4 regions of the Rhizobium phaseoli genome follow, and region 1 is predicted to be linked to each of the others. Evidence: predicted binding sites of a transcription regulator. Region 1 holds the regulator's gene; each other region holds the start of a gene.

What was found. The regulator LexA, encoded in region 1, represses DNA repair genes until DNA is damaged. The targets are predictions, from matches to a motif close to TGTTCNNNNTGTGTTCNG.
Region 2: the regulator LexA is predicted to act here: its motif matches at 2,556-2,573, upstream of AMC88_RS02225 (DNA recombination protein RmuC).
Region 3: the regulator LexA is predicted to act here: its motif matches at 1,958-1,975, upstream of AMC88_RS15365 (putative DNA modification/repair radical SAM protein).
Region 4: the regulator LexA is predicted to act here: its motif matches at 2,384-2,401, upstream of AMC88_RS19910 (ImuA family protein).

The regions. Positions count from the first base shown of each region.
Region 1 is NZ_CP013532.1:2,048,868-2,054,091, forward strand. Features, by position in the region: gene AMC88_RS10055 (ComEC/Rec2 family competence protein) at 1-1,882, shown strand, start outside; gene lexA (transcriptional repressor LexA) at 1,863-2,582, opposite strand; gene AMC88_RS10065 (VOC family protein) at 2,779-3,675, shown strand; gene kdsA (3-deoxy-8-phosphooctulonate synthase) at 3,672-4,517, shown strand; gene eno (phosphopyruvate hydratase) at 4,659-5,224, shown strand, end outside.
Region 2 is NZ_CP013532.1:458,446-463,669, reverse strand. Features, by position in the region: gene AMC88_RS02240 (FitA-like ribbon-helix-helix domain-containing protein) at 1-228, opposite strand, end outside; gene def (peptide deformylase) at 292-807, opposite strand; gene AMC88_RS02230 (globin-coupled sensor protein) at 906-2,402, opposite strand; gene AMC88_RS02225 (DNA recombination protein RmuC) at 2,606-3,829, shown strand; gene AMC88_RS02220 (ribokinase) at 3,915-4,814, shown strand; gene AMC88_RS02215 (methyl-accepting chemotaxis protein) at 5,108-5,224, shown strand, end outside.
Region 3 is NZ_CP013532.1:3,176,498-3,181,721, reverse strand. Features, by position in the region: gene AMC88_RS15375 (glycosyltransferase family 4 protein) at 155-1,213, opposite strand; gene greA (transcription elongation factor GreA) at 1,240-1,716, opposite strand; gene AMC88_RS15365 (putative DNA modification/repair radical SAM protein) at 1,981-3,213, shown strand; gene AMC88_RS15360 (UdgX family uracil-DNA binding protein) at 3,213-4,667, shown strand; gene carB (carbamoyl-phosphate synthase large subunit) at 4,783-5,224, opposite strand, start outside.
Region 4 is NZ_CP013532.1:4,152,129-4,157,352, reverse strand. Features, by position in the region: gene AMC88_RS19925 (WD40 repeat domain-containing protein) at 1-1,171, opposite strand, end outside; gene AMC88_RS19920 (hypothetical protein) at 1,324-1,680, opposite strand; gene AMC88_RS19915 (hypothetical protein) at 1,794-2,162, opposite strand; gene AMC88_RS19910 (ImuA family protein) at 2,450-3,205, shown strand; gene AMC88_RS19905 (Y-family DNA polymerase) at 3,126-4,640, shown strand; gene AMC88_RS19900 (error-prone DNA polymerase) at 4,637-5,224, shown strand, end outside.

The DNA of each region.
Region 1 (5,224 bases):
GCGGCCGCCGCGGCGCATAACAGTAATCGCCCGCGGTGCCGATATGCCTTTCGAGATCGGCGACATCATCACCGGCCGAGCGCGGTTGACGCCGCCGGCAGGACCGGCGCTTCCTGGCCTCAACGACTTTTCATTCGGTGCCTATTTCGATGGCATCGGCGCCAACGGCTTCTTCTACCGTGCCCCTGAGAAGGTCGATTTGCAGGCAGGCCCGCCGGCTGTGACATCGACGTCCGACGCTCTGCTCGAATGGCTTTACCGGTTGCGCAGCGGTATCGGCGATCGCATACGCTCGATGCTGCCCGGCGACACAGGCGCTTTTGCCGCCGCACTGGTGACTGACGAGCGGCGCGCTATCTCGAAGGAAACGACGGAGGCGCTGCGCCAGTCCGGCCTTGCTCATATCGTCGCGATCTCCGGCCTCAACATGGCGCTGTCGGCCGGCATTTTCTTCGTCGGCTTCCGGATGCTGCTCAGCCTCTTTCCTGGTGTCGCTCAAGCCTATCCGACAAAGAAGATCGCCGCCGCGGGCGCGCTCATCGCCGTCACGGCCTACTTCCTGATCTCGGGATTCGGCGTCTCGGCCGAACGCGCCTTCATCATGATGGCGATCATGCTGATTGCCGTCTTCTTCGATCGGCCGTCGATCAGCCTGCGCAATGTCGTTCTCTCGGCGCTGGTCATCATCGCCATTTCACCCTCCGAGGTCTTGGGGCCAAGCTTTCAGATGTCCTTTGCCGCGACTTTGGCGCTGGTATCGGGTTATCAGCTATGGAAGGACCGGCGCATCCGGGAAAACCCGTTGCTGAAGCTGCCGCTCCTGCGGCCGGTTGCGGCGGTCGCCGGTTTCTTCGGCGGCGTCTTCCTGACTTCGCTGATCGGCGGATTTTCGACGGCGCTGTTTTCGATCGAGCATTTTCATCGACTGACCGCTTATGGTCTGCCGGCAAATCTTGCGACGATGCCGATCATCTCTTTCATCGTCATGCCGGCCGGGCTGCTGGCCATGTTGCTCATGCCGTTCGGTCTGGACGCTCCGCTCTGGACGGTGGTCGGCTTCGGCCTCGATCTGGTGATCGCGGTTGCCAAGACGGTGTCCGGCTGGGGCGGTGATATCGGCTTCGGCCGCTTGCCCGGCTGGTATTTCGTCGTGGCCGTGGCAGGCTTTCTGCTGCTGACGCTGCTTCGCACCCGGTTACGCCACGCCGGCACATCGATCCTCGCCGTTGCGACGCTCATCCTGCTCATTCTGCCGGGATCCCCGCCGCCGGATCTGGTGATTTCCGAGGATGGTGGTCTCGTAGGGCTCGTCGCGGCGACGGCAATGGCTTCAAACCGCGAAAACCCGCCGGACTTCATCTTTGACCAGTGGCAGAGAGCGCTGGTCCTGCCGACGCATCACCCGCCGAAAATGCTGGATGGCCCTGCCATCCCGCCGCAGGGCGAGGACCGCCGCGTCAAGCTTTCGCGCGATCAGCAGAATGAAGCGAGGACGGCAATGGTGGCCGCCGCAGCCGGCGGTGAGGCAAATCGGTTTTCCTGCGTCAAGAAAGCCTGGTGTATCGCCAGGCTCGGCAATGGCCATGTCGTCGCGGTCATCGACAATGCCGCCTATCTCGGCCCGGCCTGCGACGCCGGCGAGATCGTTGTGACCTCCGTGCGCCTGCGTTTCGACCGTTGCCGATCGGGTGCGACCCTCTTCACCGGCGAGACGCTGCGCAGGACCGGTTCCGTCGAATTGCGTTTTGTGCAGACGGGACACGAGATTGCAACCGCATTCGACGCCTTATCACGTCCATGGATGCGCCATCGCGCCTATGATTGGCGCAAGGACAGTTTTACCGAAGCCGCCCCGTCTGCTGTCAGTGATAACGGCGAATGAGGCCGACCAACTTGCCCTGCACCTTGACTCGGTCGGGTCCGAAAATGCGGGTCTCGTAAGCCGGGTTGGCGGCTTCGAGGGCAATCGAGGCACCCTTGCGGCGAAAGCGCTTCAGCGTCGCTTCCTCGTCGTCGACGAGGGCAACGACGATATCGCCGGGACTTGCGGTACTGCCGTTGCGGATGATCACTGTGTCGCCGTCGAAGATACCGGCGTCAATCATCGAATCGCCCTTGACCTCCAGCGCGTAATGCTCGCCCGAGCCGAGCATATCTGCAGGGACGACGATGTCGTGCGTATTGTTCTGGATTGCCGAGATCGGAACACCGGCGGCAATCCTGCCCATGACCGGCACGGAGACGGAGTTGCCGTTGTCGGCAATCGGCTTTGCGGCAGCGGGGGCGGCGACCGCCGGGGGCTTGCCGAGGCTGCCTTCGATGACGCTCGGCGAAAAACCGCGGCGCGGCTGAAGACTGGGGCTATAGGCTTCCGGCAGCTTGATCACCTCCAGCGCCCGGGCCCGGTTCGGTAGGCGGCGAATGAAACCGCGTTCCTCGAGCGCCGTGATCAGACGATGGATGCCGGATTTCGAGGCGAGATCCAGGGCATCCTTCATCTCGTCGAAAGAGGGGGGAACGCCCGATTCCTTCATGCGCTCATGAATGAATAGGAGAAGCTCCTGTTGTTTGCGCGTGAGCATCGACGTCAGACCCCGTGATTGAAACAAATCCAGAACAGACACTATATGTTCCATATGTGTTCCGCAAGTAGCTAAATTTCCGTAAAACTTCGCACCAACTCGTTGAGATTTTTATTTTCATTCGCCGGATTGGCACACATGTCTTGCATTGGGGGGAGTGCTGTCGCACATCTCTTGACGTGTCAGGAGGGATATCATGAGCGCACATTCCGCTAAGCCGCATCCGCTGGATCACGTCGTACTCCCGGTCGTCGATATCGAGCTGGCGCGCGAAAGGCTAGGCAAACTCGGCTTCACCGTCGCCGCCGATGCGCGTCATCCCTTCGGAACGGAGAATGCCTGCGTCTTCTTCGCAGACAAGACCTATATCGAGCCGCTCGGGGTGGCGAGCGTCGAGGAGAGCGAGACAGCGGCCCGCCAGGGCAATGTCTTCATCGCCCGCAATCGCGCCTTCCGCTTCCGCTGCGGCGAGGAGGGACTTTCGGCGCTGGCCTTTCTCACCGAGGATGCCGGCCTCGATCATCGGCGATTCGTCGGCAGCGGCGCGAGTGCCGGCGAGATGTTGCAGTTCAGCAGGCCGCTGCGGATGCCGGACGGTTCGGAAAGCGTCGGCAGCTTCAAACTGGCCTTCTCAGGAGATCTGCGCGCTCCCGACTTCTTTCTCTTTACCTGTCAGCGCATCAATGCCTTCCCCGCCGATCGCGCCGCGCTGGAGACACATGCCAATGGCGTGACTGGCATTGCCGAAATCGCGGTTTGTACGCCGGACCCGGCGGCATTTTCCGCCTTCGTTGGTCTTGCGGTCGGGCAAACGGCAGTAGAGAAAACCGGTTTCGGCGTGGAGATCGCGGCCTCGAATGCCAAGATCAGCCTGATGACGCCGGAAGGGCTGGAGGCTTATTTCGAGCTTGTCGTTTCCGCTGCCGATCGTGGCCTGCGCGGTCAGGCAATCCTTTTCAACGTCGCCGATCTTGCCGTGACAGAAGCGCATTTGGCTGCTAACGGAGTGACATACACACGCAAGAACAATCGCATTCTGGTGAAGCCCACGCCCGGGCAGGGCGCGCTTTTTGCCTTCGAGGAACCACGATGAGCACTGATACCAATTCCGAGGTCAAGATCGGCGAAGGCGAAGGCCAGGTCACCTTTTCCAATACCGGCCGCCTGTCGCTGATTGCCGGCCCCTGCCAGATGGAGAGCCGCGATCACGCCTTCATGGTCGCCGGCACGCTGAAGGAGCTCTGCGCAAAACTCGGCATCGGCCTCGTTTATAAGAGTTCTTTCGACAAGGCGAACCGCACCTCGCTCTCGGCCGAGCGCGGCATCGGGCTTGAAAAGGGCATGGAGGTCTTCGCCGACCTGAAGAAGGAATTCGGCTTTCCCGTCCTGACCGACGTCCACACGGCCGAGCAATGCGCCGAGGTGGCTGAGGTGATCGACGTTCTGCAGATCCCCGCCTTCCTCTGCCGCCAGACGGATCTTCTGATCGCCGCCGCCAAGACCGGCCGCGTCGTCAACGTCAAGAAGGGCCAGTTCCTCGCCCCCTGGGATATGAAGAACGTCCTGAAGAAGCTCAATGCCAGCGGCAATGCCAACGTGCTGCTGTGCGAGCGCGGCGCCTCCTTCGGCTACAATACGCTGGTTTCCGACATGCGCTCGCTGCCGATCATGGCGGCGATGGGCGCGCCGGTCATTTTCGATGCGACCCATTCCGTCGCCCAGCCCGGCGGGCAGGGCGAATCCTCGGGCGGTCAGCGCGAATTCGTAGAGACGCTGGCGCGCGCAGCCGTGGCGACGGGTATTGCCGGCGTCTTCCTCGAAACCCACCAGGACCCAGACAACGCACCGTCCGACGGCCCGAACATGGTCTATCTCAAAGACATGCCGCGGCTGCTTGAGAAATTGCTTGCATTTGACGCGGTCGCCAAGGCCTGACGTTCAACAGGTTGACATGATCGTCGTTTAGGCCACGTCGGGACGCCGGTTCGAAGGCTGGAAATTGCGGCATTGTAATTTGCACGCCTTCGATTATGACAGGCTTCGAACGATTGATCACCCACCGAGCAGGAAGAACCCATGACTGCAATCACCGATATCATCGCCCGCGAGATTCTCGATAGCCGTGGCAACCCCACCGTCGAAGTCGATGTCTATCTCGAAGACGGCAGCATGGGCCGCGCGGCCGTTCCCTCGGGCGCTTCGACCGGCGCTCATGAGGCGGTCGAGCTGCGCGACGGCGGCAAGCGCTACCTTGGCAAGGGCGTCGAGAAGGCGGTCGAGGCCGCCAACACCGAGATCTTCGACGCGATCGGCGGTATCGACGCCGAAAACCAGATCCAGATCGACAACATCATGATCGAACTGGACGGCACGCCGAACAAGTCGCGTCTCGGCGCCAACGCTATCCTCGGCGTGTCGCTTGCCGTCGCCAAGGCGGCCGCCCAGGCCTCCGGCCTGCCGCTCTACCGTTATGTCGGCGGCGCTTCGGCGAGCCTCTTGCCGGTGCCGATGATGAACATCATCAATGGCGGCGCCCATGCCGACAATCCGATCGACTTCCAGGAATTCATGATCCTGCCGGTCGGCGCCGATACGATCGCCGAAGCCGTGCGCATGGGGTCGGAAGTCTTCCATACGCTGCG
Region 2 (5,224 bases), 1.6 Mb from region 1:
TTCGTGGCGGGATGCGGCGATGGATTCCACCTCCTCATCGGTAAATCTTTCATCGCTCATCAGCGAGCGCAGGCGCTGTCCGGCGGAAGCCCCCGAATGCCGTACCGCAATCTGCCGGCGGATGATTTCGATCGCCTCTTCCGAAAGGCTGCGGCCATTGCGCTGCGCGCTTTCCTGAAGTTGCCGCTTCATTGCGTCAGGAACATCGCGAATAAGCAGGTCACCCATTCGGCACCTCCATCATGATATCGGTGATATCATAGTGCCTCGCCGGCCGCATTTCAACGCTCGTCAGAGTGCCTTGGACTTCGCCGCCTTGGTGAACTTCTTGATCACCATCTCGCGCTTCAACCGCGAGATATGATCGATGAACAGCACGCCGTTCAGATGATCGATCTCGTGCTGCAGGCAGGTGGCGAGCAGGCCGTCGGCTTCCACCGTCTGTTCCTTGCCGTTGCGGTCGAGATATTTGACCGAGACGACCGCCGGGCGCTCGACCTCGGCATAATAATCCGGAATCGACAGGCAGCCTTCCTCATAGACCGAGCGTTCGTCGGAGGATTTGACGATCTCCGGATTGATGAAGACCTGCGGCTGCTTTTCTTCGCCTTCGCGCGACACGTCGATGACCAGCATGCGGCGCGGCACGCCGATCTGGATGGCGGCAAGGCCGATGCCCGGCGCATCATACATGGTTTCCAGCATGTCGTCGGCCAGACGCTGCAGCTCGGCGTCGACCCGCTCGATCGGCTTGGACAGCTGGCGGAGAAGGGGATCGGGAAGAATGATGAGTGGCTTGATGGTCATGGGCGTTCCCATAACCCATCTTTTCCCACTATGGAATTATCCGGCAGGCGGGGAAGACGCTTTTTTGCATCCCCGCCCGGAATTTTGCCATATTTGCCTCACGCCGCCCGGCGGGTGGCGGCGACGGGACGGCCCTCCGGCCGGGCGCGGAAGCGCCGCAGCAGCTCGATCAGCTTCTCCACCTCATCGGTGAGGCGGCGGGTTTCCGCCGAGGTGTGTTCGACCATGCCGGAATTCTGCTGGGTGATTTCGCCCATGCTGCGGATCGCGACGCTGACCTCATTGACGCCGGTGGCCTGGTCGCGGGCGGCAGCGGCGATATCGGCGACGAAGCGGTTGATGATATCGATGCGGCTGATCATGTCGTTCAGCGCCTCGCCGGTGCTGGAGACGATGCCCACACCCTCGTTGACCTGGGTCGAGCTCTGCGAGATCAGGTTCTTGATCTCTTTGGCGGCTTCGGCCGTGCGCTGGGCGAGCTGGCGGACTTCCTGGGCGACGACGGCAAAGCCCTTGCCGGCATCGCCGGCACGCGCCGCTTCGACGCCGGCGTTCAGCGCCAAGAGATTGGTCTGGAAGGCGATCTCGTCGATGACGCCGATGATCTTGGAAATTTCGGTCGAGGATTTTTCGATGCCGGCCATCGCCGAGACGGCGCTGGTGACGAGTTCACCGGAATTCTTCGCCTTCTGCTGCGTCTCACGCACGGCGTCGGACGCCTTTTCGGCGTTGGCGGCGGTCTGACCGACGCTGACGGAAAGCTGCTGCAGGGCCGCCGAGCTCTCCTCGACGCCGGCCGCCTGCTGTGCGGTGCGCAGCGCCAGGTCGTTGGTCGCGTTGGAAATGACGTCGGCGCCGCTCATGATCTGGCCCGACGTGTCGCGCACGGATGCGAAGGATTGGCGAAGGGCGCTGACGGCGCGGTTGTAATCCTCGGCCATCTGCCTGAAATCACCCGGTAGATCGGAGGGCAGAGTGGCTTCGAGGTCGCCATTCGACAGTGCTTCCAGGCCGCGGCGCAGCTGCTCCAGCGCGATGGCCTGGTCGGATTGCGCCTTGGCGCGCTCCTCTTCCAGCGCACGGCGCTTGGCTTCCAGCGTCTCGAGATAGACCGAGATGGAATAATCCATGTCGAGCATGGCTGATTTGATGACGGCGGACAGCTTCTCGGCCAGTTGCCTGCCCTGCTGGCGCGCGAAGACCGAAGGCCACTGCTTCTCCATAATACCCTTGACGAGCTCGGACATGACGAGGGCATAGCCGCCGATATACCAGCGCGGCTCCAGCCCGATGCGGGCATGGGTGCGGCCGACCGCCGTTACGCCATCGACATAGCTTTCGTCGAAGCTACCACCTGCAAGATTGGCCCAATGATCCTGCTGCCGCTTCTTGGCATGAGCGACCTGACTCTTGTCCGTGAAAAAGCTCGAGACAGCGGGAGTCCTGGCAATCTTGGCGTAGAATTTATCGAGGGCGCCGCCGACCAGCTCTGATATAACCGGGCGAAGGTCCCGCATCGACTTGCGCGCCGCCTCATCCAGTTCGATGAAATCGAGACGCTGTTTCAGCGCACTGTCGGTCTGCTGGGATGTCATTGAGATCTCTGTCTTTGGCGCAACGGCGCGGGAGGGAATTCTGCGCCACAGATTTTGGCGAATATGGTTGAGCAATCGTTAATCCGGCTGCGATTTTCTGCGTTGACCAGCAAGGCCCGGCGGGCATCGCAGGATATTGAGGATTGCCGACTTCGTTCACGTTTTGATCTATATATTGCCGCATCTTCTGTTATGGTTGCGCCATGACCGTCGCTTCCGAATCGCTTTCAGCTTCCGTCGCCTCGATCAGCCCGGCCATGCTGGCGCTGGCCGGCGGCGTTCTTGCAGCCCTCATCCTGCTGGTGATCGTGCTTTTCCTGCGTGCGGCCGGCCTTCGCCGCGAACAGGCGGAGGAGGCGGATCTGCGCGCCAGGGAAAGTGCGATGCGCATGGCCGAGCTTCTGAAGATCCAGGCGGAGATGCAGGGCCGGATCACGGCGATGGCCGAGGTCTTCGGCGCGCGGCAGAGCGAACTCAATCAGGCGATCAACCAACGACTCGACGGCATGTCGCAGCGCATGAGCTCGACGATCACCGAACAGACCAAATCGACGCATGAAAACCTGCAGCGGCTGCAGGAGCGGCTGGCGGTGATCGACGCGGCGCAGAACAATATCCAGACGCTCGCCAAGGACGTGGTCGGGCTGCAGGCGATACTTTCCAACAAGCAGACGCGCGGCGCCTTCGGCCAGTCGCGGATGGAGACGATCGTCGCCGACGGCCTGCCGATGGGCGCCTACGCCTTCCAGCAGACGCTGTCGAACGGCTCGCGGCCGGACTGCACGATCCGTATGCCGAACGGCGCGCCGCCGCTCGTCATCGACGCGAAATTCCCGCTCGAAGCCTGGAACGCCATCCGCGACGCCGGCAGCCCCGAGGCCGCCAAGCTCGCCGGCCAGCAGTTCCGCCGCGACATGGAGATCCATATCCGCGATATTGCCGAGAAATATCTGATCCAGGGTGAAACCCAGGATACCGCCTTTCTCTTCGTGCCGTCCGAATCGATCTTTGCCGAGCTCCACGAAAATTTCGAGCCGGTGGTGCAGAAGGCGCACCGGGCGCGCATCGTCATCGTCTCGCCGTCGCTGCTGATGCTGTCGATCCAGGTCATCCAGGCCGTGCTGAAGGACCAGCGCATGCGGGCGCAGGCGCATGTGATCCAGGGCGAGGTGGCGCTGCTGATGGACGATCTCGGCCGTCTCGACGAGCGGGTGCGCAAGCTGCAGGGCCATTTCGCCATGGCGCAGAAGGATATCGACATGGTCGTCACATCGGCCGACAAGCTCACTAGGCGCGGCGCCAAGATCGAAGCGCTGGAATTCGAGGCCGGCGGCGATGTGAGGCCCGCCCGTGACGAGGAGACCCCGGCCAAATCGGTGGAAAGCCGCACCGGTCTTCTCAAGCTTCGGGTGGTTGACGAGGAGTGACCGCTTCGGGCAGTGTCTGCCCCGCATTTCAGATAAGAGTTGGAGCATGCCGTCGCCCGCATGTTCCAAAGGACGGGACATCCTCATGATCACAGTTTTCGGGTCCATCAACATGGATCTCATCGCCACGACGGACCGCCTGCCGAAGCCCGGCGAGACGGTGGCCGGCAATGGCTTCACCACGGCCGCCGGCGGCAAGGGCGCCAATCAGGCGCTGGCAGCCCGCCGCGCTGGCCGCTATGTGCATATGGCCGGCGCCGTCGGCAAGGATGGTTTTGCCGCCGATGCGCTCGCCCTGCTCGATGATGCCGGAACCGACCTCTCCCTCGTCAAACATGTCGACGGTCCCACCGGCACGGCGCTGATCCTGGTCGGCGGCGATGGCGAGAACATGATCGCCGTGGTGCCCGGCGCCAACGGCCTGGTGACGGCTGCCGATGCCGAGACGGCGGTCGGCAAGATGAGTGAAGGCGACATTCTGATGCTGCAGCTCGAAGTGCCTGTTGACGCCGTCGAGCGCGCGCTCTCGGCTGCCCGCGTCAGGGGCGTCACCAGCATCCTCAACCTGGCGCCGCTTACTCCCGATGCGCGGCGTCTCGGGCGCCTGGCCGATATCGTCATTGCCAATGAGACCGAGTTCGAGCGGCTCGCCGGGCAGGATGGCATGGACGCCGAAGCGCGCGAGGCGGCCCTTCACCGCCTGCATCAGGAGACCGGCCAGACGCTGATCGTCACGCTCGGCGGCGATGGTGTCATCGCCATCCGCGACGGCGTCATTTCCCGGGCGCAAGGCCTGAAAATCGAACCTGTCGATACTGTCGGTGCGGGCGATACCTTCTGCGGTTACTTTACCGCCAGCCTCGACGAAGGCCTCGATTTTGCCTCGGCGCTGCGTCGCGCGGCCGTCGCCGGCTCGCTCGCATGCCTCAAGGCGGGGGCGCAGCCTTCGATCCCGTTAAGCCAGGACGTCGCGGACAGAATGTAGATTCTGTCTCTTTGCGAAGCCGCCGAATAAACCCTTTAGTTTTGAGGGGATTTCTGCGGTTTTCCTTGTCTTGACCATTCGAGTTTCATTCAAATTTAAGGTATTTCCGGCGATCTTCCTCGTGGTCGCCGGCGCCCTTCGTTCTTGCAGCCGGCCGCCAATTCAAAGTGCTGCAGCGTCCCGTGGCGTCTTGAAAGACGCGCGCCGCTGCAGGCGGCTGCTCCATGACGGGGCGATGCCTTCGCTCCTGCGCCGGAGAATGCCCGTTCGGCGTATCCTTGCCCGAGGACCCCATGTTTATTTTTCGCATGAAATCGCTTGCGGCGAAACTTCTCGTCATCACCGGCATCGCCATCGCGCTTGTTCTCATCGTCTCGAACTTTTTCCTCATCGGCCAGACGCGCGATCGC
Region 3 (5,224 bases), 1.1 Mb from region 1:
TGGGAGAGGGACGACGGAAAGGCTGCGGCATACCCCCTTCTCCCCGCGCGCGGGGAGAAGGTGGCGGCAGCCGGATGAGGGGCGGGCGCCGATCTCTTAGGGCGACTGATCACCAGAGGCACCTTACTTCAACACGGGCCGCTTCTCGTTCCGCTCAGCCGCGATTGCCGCCGAGAAGGCGATCGTAAAAGGCGCCGATCGCGTTTGCTTCCTTTTCCAGCGCAAAATTCGCCCTGACATGGCGCAGCGCATTCTCGCCATGGGCGATCGCCAGCGCGGGATCTGCTATATAGGGGGCAATCGCCCGGGTCAGCGCCTCGCCGTCGCCGGCGGTGACGACCGAGCCGGTCTCGCCTTCGGCGATGAGTTCGGCGTAGGCGCCGGCATCCGAGGCCACCACCGCCGTGCGCGAGGCCATGGCTTCAAGCGGCGTCAGGCCGAAGCCTTCGTTGCGGGAAGGGGCGACATAGAGCGTCAGGCGGCGATACCAGACTTTGATATCGGGCACTTCGCCGAGGAAGAGGATCCTGTCGGCAAGCCCTGCGGCCTTGACATCGGCCTTCAGCTTGTCGCCGAAGGCCACGTGCTCCGCCGTTACCCGGCCGGAGACGACGGCCGTCCATTCAGGGTGCCGCGGCAAGAGTTCGATCATCGCCTTGACGAAGAGATCGGTGCCCTTCTGATGGCGCACACGGCCGAAGCAGCCGACCAGATAGCGGCCGGGCAGACCCGTCGCGGCGATGCCGTCCTCCGCCGTTTCCGGCGGGTGGAAAAGGGACAGATCGACGCCGTGCTGGATGACGGTATGGGGAACTTCGAGGAAGGAGCCGGAACGGTCGCTGGTTGCGATCACCGCGTCCATGCGGCGGATCAGCCATTTCGTGTAGGCGGTGTGGCGGCGCTGCGCGGCCGAGGTGAAGATGAGCTTCAGCGGCATGCGCAGGAAATGGCGGAGCAGGATGCCAACGGCCATCTCATTGTTGCGGCGGGCGTGCCAGACGCGATGGCGCCGACGCGCCGGCCTGCGCCACAGACCAGGGAGCTGTGACCATCTCAGTTTCGGCAGGCCTTCCGGCAGGCCGGGGCCGAGGGTTGCGATCCGGATGCCGAGCCGGATCTGGCATGGGATGAGCTGGACGATGGTCGACGTGACGCCGGAGAGCCGGCGCTTGAAATTGGGCGCGATGATCTCGACGTCACGCATATCAGGCAAGGATGGATCTCATGTCTGGCGGGCGATCAGCCCCAGGAAACCTGGAGGATTTCGTAGGCCTTGGAGCCGCCGGGGGCATTGACCTCGATGGAATCGCCGACTTCCTTGCCGATCAGTGCACGGGCGATCGGTGAGGAGATGGAGATGCGGCCGGCCTTGACGTCGGCTTCCTGGTCGCCGACGATCTGATAGGTCTTTTCTTCCTCGGTGTCCTCGTCGACGAGCTTCACCTTGGCGCCGAACTTGATCTTGTCGCCGGACATCTTCGTGAGGTCGATGACCTCGGCGCGCGCCGTCAGGTCTTCCAGCTCGGTGATGCGGCCTTCATTGTGGCTCTGGGCTTCCTTGGCGGCGTGGTATTCGGCGTTTTCGGAAAGGTCGCCATGAGCACGGGCTTCGGCGATCGCCTCGATGATTCGCGGGCGCTCCTCCTGCTGACGCCAGCGCAGCTCTTCCTGCAGCTTGACGAAACCACCCTGTGTCATCGGTACCTTATCAACCATTTTTCTGTCCTTCATTCCCTGTGGCCGCCGGCCCTTGCTCCGCGCAGTCGGGTACACACAAAAGAAAACAGGTCCCGAAGGGGAGCTTCGGAACCGTGCCACAATCCTAGTTACGTGCTTATAGCAGATCGCCAAGGCCGATTTCCAGAAAATTCGCATAAACCCAACGCGTGCCCTGCGAAAACGGATGCTGCGCCGGAAAAAGGGAAGAGGCGGGAGTAGCCGGATTGACTTCCGTCATTGGAACATATAGTGAACATATGGATGAAGAAGTCGCTCGCAGAACGCTTGGCCATTCTTTCCGACGCCGCCAAATATGACGCTTCCTGCGCTTCCAGCGGCACGGTGAAACGCGATTCGAGCACAAGCGGCGGGCTTGGCTCAACCGAGGGATCGGGCATCTGCCATGCCTATGCGCCGGATGGCCGGTGCATTTCGCTCCTGAAGATCCTGCTGACGAACTTCTGCATCTACGACTGCGCTTATTGCGTCAATCGCTCGTCGAGCAATGTCGAACGGGCGCGCTTCACGCCTGAAGAGGTGATCTGGCTGACGCTGGAATTCTATCGCCGCAATTACATCGAAGGTCTCTTTCTTTCCTCCGGCATCATTCGCTCGTCCGATTACACGATGGAAGAGATGGTTCGTATCGTCCGCGAATTGCGGGTCACCCATAATTTTCGTGGCTATATCCATCTGAAATCGATCCCCGAGGCATCGCCGCGGCTGATCGAGGAGGCGGGGCTTTATGCCGACCGCCTGTCGCTCAATATCGAACTGCCGACGGACACCGGCATCACCCGCTTCGCGCCGGAGAAGAAACCGGCCAATATCCGGCGGTCAATGGGCGAGCTGAGACTGAAGATCGAGGCTGCCGCCGAACCGACGCTGAAGAGCAAAAAACGCCAGCGCTTCATTCCGGCCGGCCAGAGCACGCAGATGATCGTCGGTGCCGATGGCGCGAGTGATGCGACGATTCTGGCGACCAGCGGCAGGCTTTACAGCAGCTACGGCCTCAAGCGCGTCTATTATTCGGCCTTCAGCCCGATCCCGGATGCCTCCAAAAATCTGCCGCTGATCAAGCCGCCGCTGATGCGCGAGCACCGGCTTTATCAGGCCGACTGGCTCTATCGGTTCTACGGCTTCGGCATCGACGAGATCACCGCGAACCAGACGGGCGGCATGCTCGATCTGAACCTCGACCCGAAGCTTGCCTGGGCGCTGGCCAACCGGAGCGAATTTCCCGTCGATATCAACAGGGCCGAGCGCGAGCGGCTGCTGCGTGTGCCGGGTCTCGGCACCAAGACCGTCAAGGCAATCGTTTCGGCGCGCCGCTTTCGCCGCCTGCGGCTCGACGATCTCTCTCGGCTCGGCGTTTCGATCAAGAAGGTCCAATCCTTCATTTGCGCCGAAGGCTGGTCGCCGCGCCGGCTGATCGACAGGCCGGACCTCCGCGCCATGTTCGAGCCGCAGCCCGAACAATTGTCGTTGCTGTGATGCGCCGGGTTGTGCTCGCAGGACGCGGAGAGCTTGGCGAATGGCGCGATGCCGCACGCGCCTTGGCGGCCGCCGGCATCGTGCCCGACGAGATCGACTGGCGCGAGAAAAGCGCGGAGGCCGATCTTTCCTTTCAGCGCGACGCCATGCCGCCGGCGCCGGCGGCATCACGCAAGCCGATGACCGTGCCGCCCGCCTTCATCGAGCTTGCCGAGACGGTCCTCTGTCACTCCGATCCGGCGCGGTTTGCGCTGCTTTACCGCCTGCTCTGGCGGCTGCAGCTGGACCGGCAGCTGCTCGAGGTGACCTCCGACCAGGATGTCGTGCGTGCCCGGCTGATGGCGAAAAACGTGCATCGCGACGCGCACAAGATGACGGCCTTCGTCCGCTTCAAGGAGGTCGGCGCGATTTCCGCGGGGCGGCGGAAATTCATCGCCTGGTTCGAGCCCGACCACCACATCATCAGGCGCACGGCACCCTTCTTCCAGCGGCGTTTCACAGACATGGACTGGTTGATCGCCACGCCCAAGGGGTCGGCCGCCTGGGATGGCGAGCGGCTGACGATCAGCGACGAACCCTGCGAGAAGCCCAATCTTACCGACGTAACCGATGAGCTCTGGCGCACCTATTACGCCAGCATCTTCAATCCGGCTCGGGTGAAGCTGAAGGCGATGCAGGCGGAAATGCCGAAAAAATACTGGAAGAACCTGCCGGAAGCCGATCTCATTCCTGGCTTGATCGCATCGGCCGAAAGCAAGGTGCGGGAGATGGCGGCAAGGGAGGCAACGCGCTCGCTGCCCTTTCACGACCGGCTGCAGCAGGCTGCGCGCAATCTTCCCACAGAACCCGAAGCGCCGGCCGGCACGCTGGAGGCGCTGCGCGCGCAAGCCTCCGTCTGCACCCGTTGTCCGCTTCACGCCAACGCCACTCAAACCGTGTTCGGCGAGGGGCCGCGCGATGCGGCGGTGATGTTCGTCGGCGAGCAGCCGGGCGATCAGGAGGATATTGCAGGACGCCCCTTCGTCGGCCCGGCCGGCCGGCTTTTCGATCAGGTCATGGCGGAGGCGGGCATCGACCGTTCGATGGTCTACGTCACCAACTCAGTCAAGCATTTCAAATACGAGCCGCGCGGCAAGCGGCGCATCCACCAGAAGCCCACTATGGGCGAAGTGAAGCATTGCCGCTGGTGGCTCGATCTGGAATTGGCGCTCGTCGAGCCGAAGCTGATCGTCGCCATGGGGGCGACGGCGCTTGCGGCGCTGACGGATGTGAAAGGGCGCCTGCAGGACGTCAGAGGCAAGGCAATGGCAATTGAAGGAGGGCGCACGCTCTTCGTGACGGTGCATCCATCCTATCTGCTGCGCATTCCCGACGAGCGGTTGAAGGCGGAGGAGATGGCGCGCTTTCGTCAGGATATGTCGGAAATTCAGGTGCTTATGACGTCAGCCGGATAAATGGATTCCGCTTGAAGTCGCGTCACCGCTCATCGAGCGGTGACGCTGTTCTTTGTTTTTTCCGCAATTCCGGAGGCAAAGCCGCGGGCGCAGATTTGCTTGAATTGCTTCAATCTCAGGCGAAGTAGCTCTGCAGCGGCCGCACTTCGAGATTGCCGGCCTTCAGCGCCTTGATTGCCTGGGCGGCGGCCTCGGCGCCGGCCATCGTCGTGTAATAGGGCACCTTCTGCATCAGCGTCGCGCGGCGCAGCGACTTGGAATCCGAGATCGCCTTGTTGCCGTCGGTGGTGTTGATGACGAGCTGGACCTGGCGGTTGCGGATCGCGTCCTCGATATGCGGACGGCCTTCGAGCACCTTGTTGATCTTGGTGGCGGTGATGCCGTTTTCGCCGAGGAAGCGGGCGGTGCCGCCGGTCGCCAGCACCTTGAAGCCCTGTTCAACGAGGATGCGGATCGCCGGCAGCACGCGCGACTTGTCCTCGTCGCGCACGGAGACGAAGACCGTGCCGTCACGCGGCAGCTCGACGCCGGCGCCGAGCTGCGACTTGGCGAAGGCC
Region 4 (5,224 bases), 2.1 Mb from region 1:
TTATCGGCCCCCAACCTGGTTGTTCAAACTTCTGAATTACTTTGCCCGTGTCCATCGAGATCAGTGCAATCGCAGTGCCATTTTCATCTGGCAGCGAAATCAAGCCATAGCGTCCGTCCGGGCTGACGCCCGGAACCACGCTGTGGGAGAAGTACGACGCGGTGCCGGAAAGCGTCCATTTCACCTGGCCTGTTGAAACGTCCGTCAACTCGGCAATTGTTCCGGATTGCGGTGTCGGTGGTGGACACGGGTCTCCAAATTCGCAGATCGACCCTGTCGCGCTAAGATTGCCCATTATCAAAACGCTTGAGGCATCGCTCGACAGTGCGAACGGCGTCGACCGAGTAGTCGATGCGATAGGAACGACGCGCGGCGGTTGCCCCTGAACCCAGAGCAGCCATTTGCCGGGTGCCCAGGCAATCAGTATATGTGCCTTGCCGGATGCATCGATCCGAGATGTGACGGCCTCCAAGCTTCTCTGATCGATCAGTTCCGGAATGCTTAGCTTTTCGACCGATTGCAGGATCGTTCCGTTAAGTGCGTCGACCAGGGTGAGTGTCGGCTTGTGATCCTCATGCTTTGTCTTGTAGGAGTTTTCCCTGGTTCCGAACGCGGCAAGCGCCAGCCCCGAACCGCCAACCCAGTGAAGCTCCTCGAGTGGACCGTTCGGATGAACGAGTTCGGGCAGCTTTATCTCAGAGCCATCCAAGGCGAAGAGATATGGCCGCATGTGGGCGACGGCGATGCCACCTGGCATCGCCGCATCACGTTTAGCTCCCATAACCCCGGACGAGTCATCAAGCCATGCGAATGGTGCTGTCCTTAAAAAAAGGTCTCCCGGCAGGTTTCCCTTGATTATGTGGGAGCGGCCGCCTCGCGTCACGTCCCCGAGCCACAAGCCTTTCGTGAAACCGAAGGCGGCCACAAAATCGCCGTTCGGGGAAAGGAAGGGCGGAAGTATCCGCGGCCAGCTCTCCGGGATCGGTAGGCAGCGTATAGTTTTGAATGTCATCGGGCCGTTGGGGGTCGGCTCGAGCATCGCAAGTGTGGGACCCCAGTTGTCGCCATAACAGCCTATTCGTTCGGGTGCCGCGATGGCTGCATCAGCAGCGCCGAAAGCCGCTATCATGGCACCCATCACGAAAGAAACTACAGACGATGCATGTTTCATCGCTTGTCCTTGATTTGGTGAAATTCGCGTGCTGTCAGGTCGACTCTGCATTTCATTGCATTCGAAACGCGAGTCACCGATGCGACTTCCTCGGTCTCGTCGCCGTTCCAGTGCTCAGGCAGGACGATGTCCTTCCCGCGTTCTTTGTTGGCTTACTTCTCGCGCAAATAGCCGGTTTTTGCGTAATTCCGCCAATCACGAACCCAATCCGTATCTGCGCAGCTTGGCTTGTATAGGCTGCGACCACTCAGCAATGGCTGCTTGAGAACGCCGAGTTTATTGGAAGATTCTAGGTCATCGAGCGTCTCATCAACTTTCCGACGCTCTTTGACGGAAAGCACATGACATTTGTCGTCGATCCTTGCGGTGTGGAAGGCCAGATTGAAAATCAGTCCATTTCGCGCGGTCTCGTCGCGACCGCCTGCCTTTTGGCCGCCCAGGGAAAGACCGGGAGTGGCCAGGAGCGTGAGCGCGATGACAAGAGCGCTTGCTTTCGTAAGGTGCTGCATTTTATCCCCGTTAATGGCGCAACGCGTGTTGTGTCGGTGTTTAGCAGCCATGGGTAGAGGAAGGCTTAACGCTGATCGCCATGATCGGAGTGTCGCGTGCCCTGAGGAATTATTCAGACGTCTTGATTATCCGGAACCTCGTTATCGTCGCATCGCTCGTCTTCATCTGGCGGGAAGAGCAGCTTCTCCTGGTCGTATTCAAGCTGCGCGATCTGATCGAACAACGAATGCTCGTAGTTGGAAAGCACACTGCCGAGATGCGCAAGCGTGTCGACAGGTAGCTCGCTGCCATCATCCGTTGTCACAGCGATCCTTCCCGCGTAGACGACGTCAATATAGGTCTGGACCGTCTGCAGTTCGCTTTTCGCGAATTCGATTTTGGCCCCAATAGCGGTTATGCGCAGTTCGTCGGCAGCGACGCCGAAGGGGATACCCTGCAATCTCCGCAGGCTCTCGTCAGATGAGATCACGTTCTCCGTCATCGACTTTTCTCCCGTGCCTTGCATCGGCATCGACAAGATTTCAGGAAAGGGCGCGAGTGGTTCTCTATAGGTATTTTTTCTTATCGATGACATTTCGGAGCCGTGGGACGAGCCTTCGGTAGTCAATTGAATCCATTCGTCCTTCCGGTCCAATAGCGCCGACGAGGTTGCAGCTCACGCGCCCATTCGCCTTTACATCTGCATTGACTCATGTTCCGCTAAGGAACAAATAGGGAACATACTCGCTTTTGAACGAGATGGAAACCCGCTTTTGGTAAAGGCCCCGAATGGCGCAGATCGCCGCAAACCCAATTATCTCCGATCTTCGGGACCGCATTCAGCACCTCGAAGGGGCGGTCGCGCGATCCAAGTCGGTCCTTCCATTCGGGGTGACCGAAATCGACGAACGCCTTCCGGGTGGCGGGTTGGCCCATGGCGCGGTCCACGAGTTTGCGGGAGGCGGAGCAGGGGCAGTTGATGGGGCCGCAGCTGCGCTCTTTGTTGCTGGGATCGCGGCCCGGACGAAGGGCATGGTCGTCTGGTGTCTGGCTCGTCCGGACCTGTTCGCTCCCGCATTGGCCCAGGTCGGCCTGCACCCGGATCGCGTCATCTATGTCGAAGCGGTCAAAGAGGAATATGTCCTCGAAGCCTTCGAGGAGGCCTTGCGGTTCCGGGGACTGGGCGCGGTCGTCGCCGAAACGGTGCGCCTACCGATGGTGATTTCGCGCCGTCTCCAGCTGGCGGCGGAGGGTTCCGGCACTATCGGTCTGATTATCCGACGATGGCGACGGCAGACCGAGGCGGGGGATTTCGGACACCCGACGGCAGCGGCAACGCGATGGAGGATATCGGTTCTGCCGTCCGAGCCACTTCCAGTTCCGGGCGTTGGGCGAGCCCGATGGTTGGCCGAGCTGATCAGGGTCAAGGCAGGTGAAAGCGCAGATTTCGAAATAGGTGCATGCGATGCCCAGGGTCGTATCAGTCTTCTTTCCGACGCTGGCGACGGATCGGATCAGACGCGCCGATCCATCCATACCGGTTAACGGTCCGCTGGTCGTTGTCGCCAGGAGCGGCTCGAAACGATGGCTATCCGCTGTCGACGCAAACGCCGGCAGGCTTGGCTTGCACGTTGGCATGGCGGCCGCCAAAGCACAGGCCTTGATACAGGGCCTCAATATAGTCCATGACGATCCCGCCGGTGATCGTGCTGCCCTCGAACGCCTGACGCTTTGGGCGCTGTCCCAATATTCGCCGATCGTGGCAATCGATCCACCGGACGGGATCGTCATGGACACCGAAGGAGCCGATCATCTTCGGGGCGGCGAAGAGTTGATGCTGTCCTGTCTCGTGAACCGCTTTCGTGCACGGGGTCTGCCGGCTCGCGGGGTCGTCGCCGATACCTGGGGAGCCGCATACGGGCTGGCGCGATCAATGACGGTCGAGACGAGGGTCGTTCCACCAGGGAAAACGGCCGAGGCAGTTGCTCGGCTTCCGCTCTCGTCGCTGCGGCTCAGTTCCGAGACGGTGATCAGTCTGCGTACGCTTGGATTCCAAACCGTCGGTGAGCTGGCTGCGACACCGCGTGCGCCATTGGCCCTTCGCTTTGGTCCTGAGATCGGTCGCCGCCTTGACCAGATGTTCGGTCGGGTCGCCGAGCCGATTGATCCGATCCGTTGTCCCGAGATCATCGAAGTCCACCGTGCCTTCGCCGAGCCGATTGGTGCAGCCGAGACCATCGGAAAATACATCGCGCGGCTGGTAGCGAAGCTCTGTCTGGAACTCCAGGCAAAAGGGCTGGGCGTCCGCCGCACGGACCTGATCGTCCACCGCGTCGACAACACGATCCAGGCACTCCGGGCGGGGACAGCAAAGCCGGTGCGCGACGTTGCCTGGCTGACGAAGCTGCTGCGTGATCGCGTCGAGAAGATCGATCCCGGGTTCGGCATCGAGAAACTCAGTCTCGCCGCAACCATGGTCGAGCCACTCGAGGACAAGCAAATTGCTTCCAGCCTGGTAGAAGATGCCGCGGTCGATGTCGGTGCTTTCGTCGATGTCCTCGGCAACCGAGGAACCTATCGCATCTATCGCGTGGCACCGGTCGCCAGCGATGTCCCGGAGCGATCGATCCAACGCGTATCGCCCGTGGCCGCCGTGATTGGACAAAACTGGCCGATGACCTGGCCACGTCCGGTCCGCCTGATGGACCGTCCCGAACTGATCGAAGTCATGGCTCTGCTGCCTGACCATCCGCCCGTCTGGTTTACCTGGCGTGGCAAACGGCGGCGTGTGAAGCGGGCGGACGGACCGGAGCGCATCTTCGGAGAATGGTGGCAACGAACGTCGGAATGGGCTGCCGTCCGCGACTATTTCACAGTCGAGGACGAGAGCGGCGAGCGCTACTGGATTTACCGCTCAGGCGACGGCGTCGATCTCGATACCGGCTCGCATCGCTGGTTCATCCATGGAATCTTCGCATGAGATATGCCGAACTCCATGTCACGACCCATTTCAGCTTCCTCAGAGGTGCATCCTCGGCGGAAGAGCTGTTTGCGACGGCAAAGGAACTGGGAATCGAGGCGCTTGGCATAGTCGACCGCAATTCGCTCGCTGGCATCGTGCGGGCGCTCGAGGCGTCTCGTGCCACCGGCCTACGGCTGGTCGTCGGCTGTCGCCTTGATCTGCAGGACGGCATGTCGATCCTTGTCTACCCCACGGACCGGGCCGCCTATTCGAGGCTAACCCGGCTGCTGACGCTCGGCAAAGGCAGAGGCGGCAAAGCCAACTGCATCCTAAACCTCGATGACGTCGCCCTTTATGCGGAAGGTCTGATCGGCATCCTGGTGCCCGACCTGCCTGACGAGACCTGCGCGATCCAGCTTCGAAAGATGGCTGAGGTTTTCGGCGACCGCGCCTATGTTTCGCTCTGTCTGCGCCGGCGACCGAACGACCAGGTGCGGCTGCATGAAATTTCCAACATGGCAGTCCGGCACCGGGTGAAGACGGTCGTCACCAATGATGTCCTGTTCCACGAGCCCGGCCGCCGCCAGTTGCAGGACGTGGTG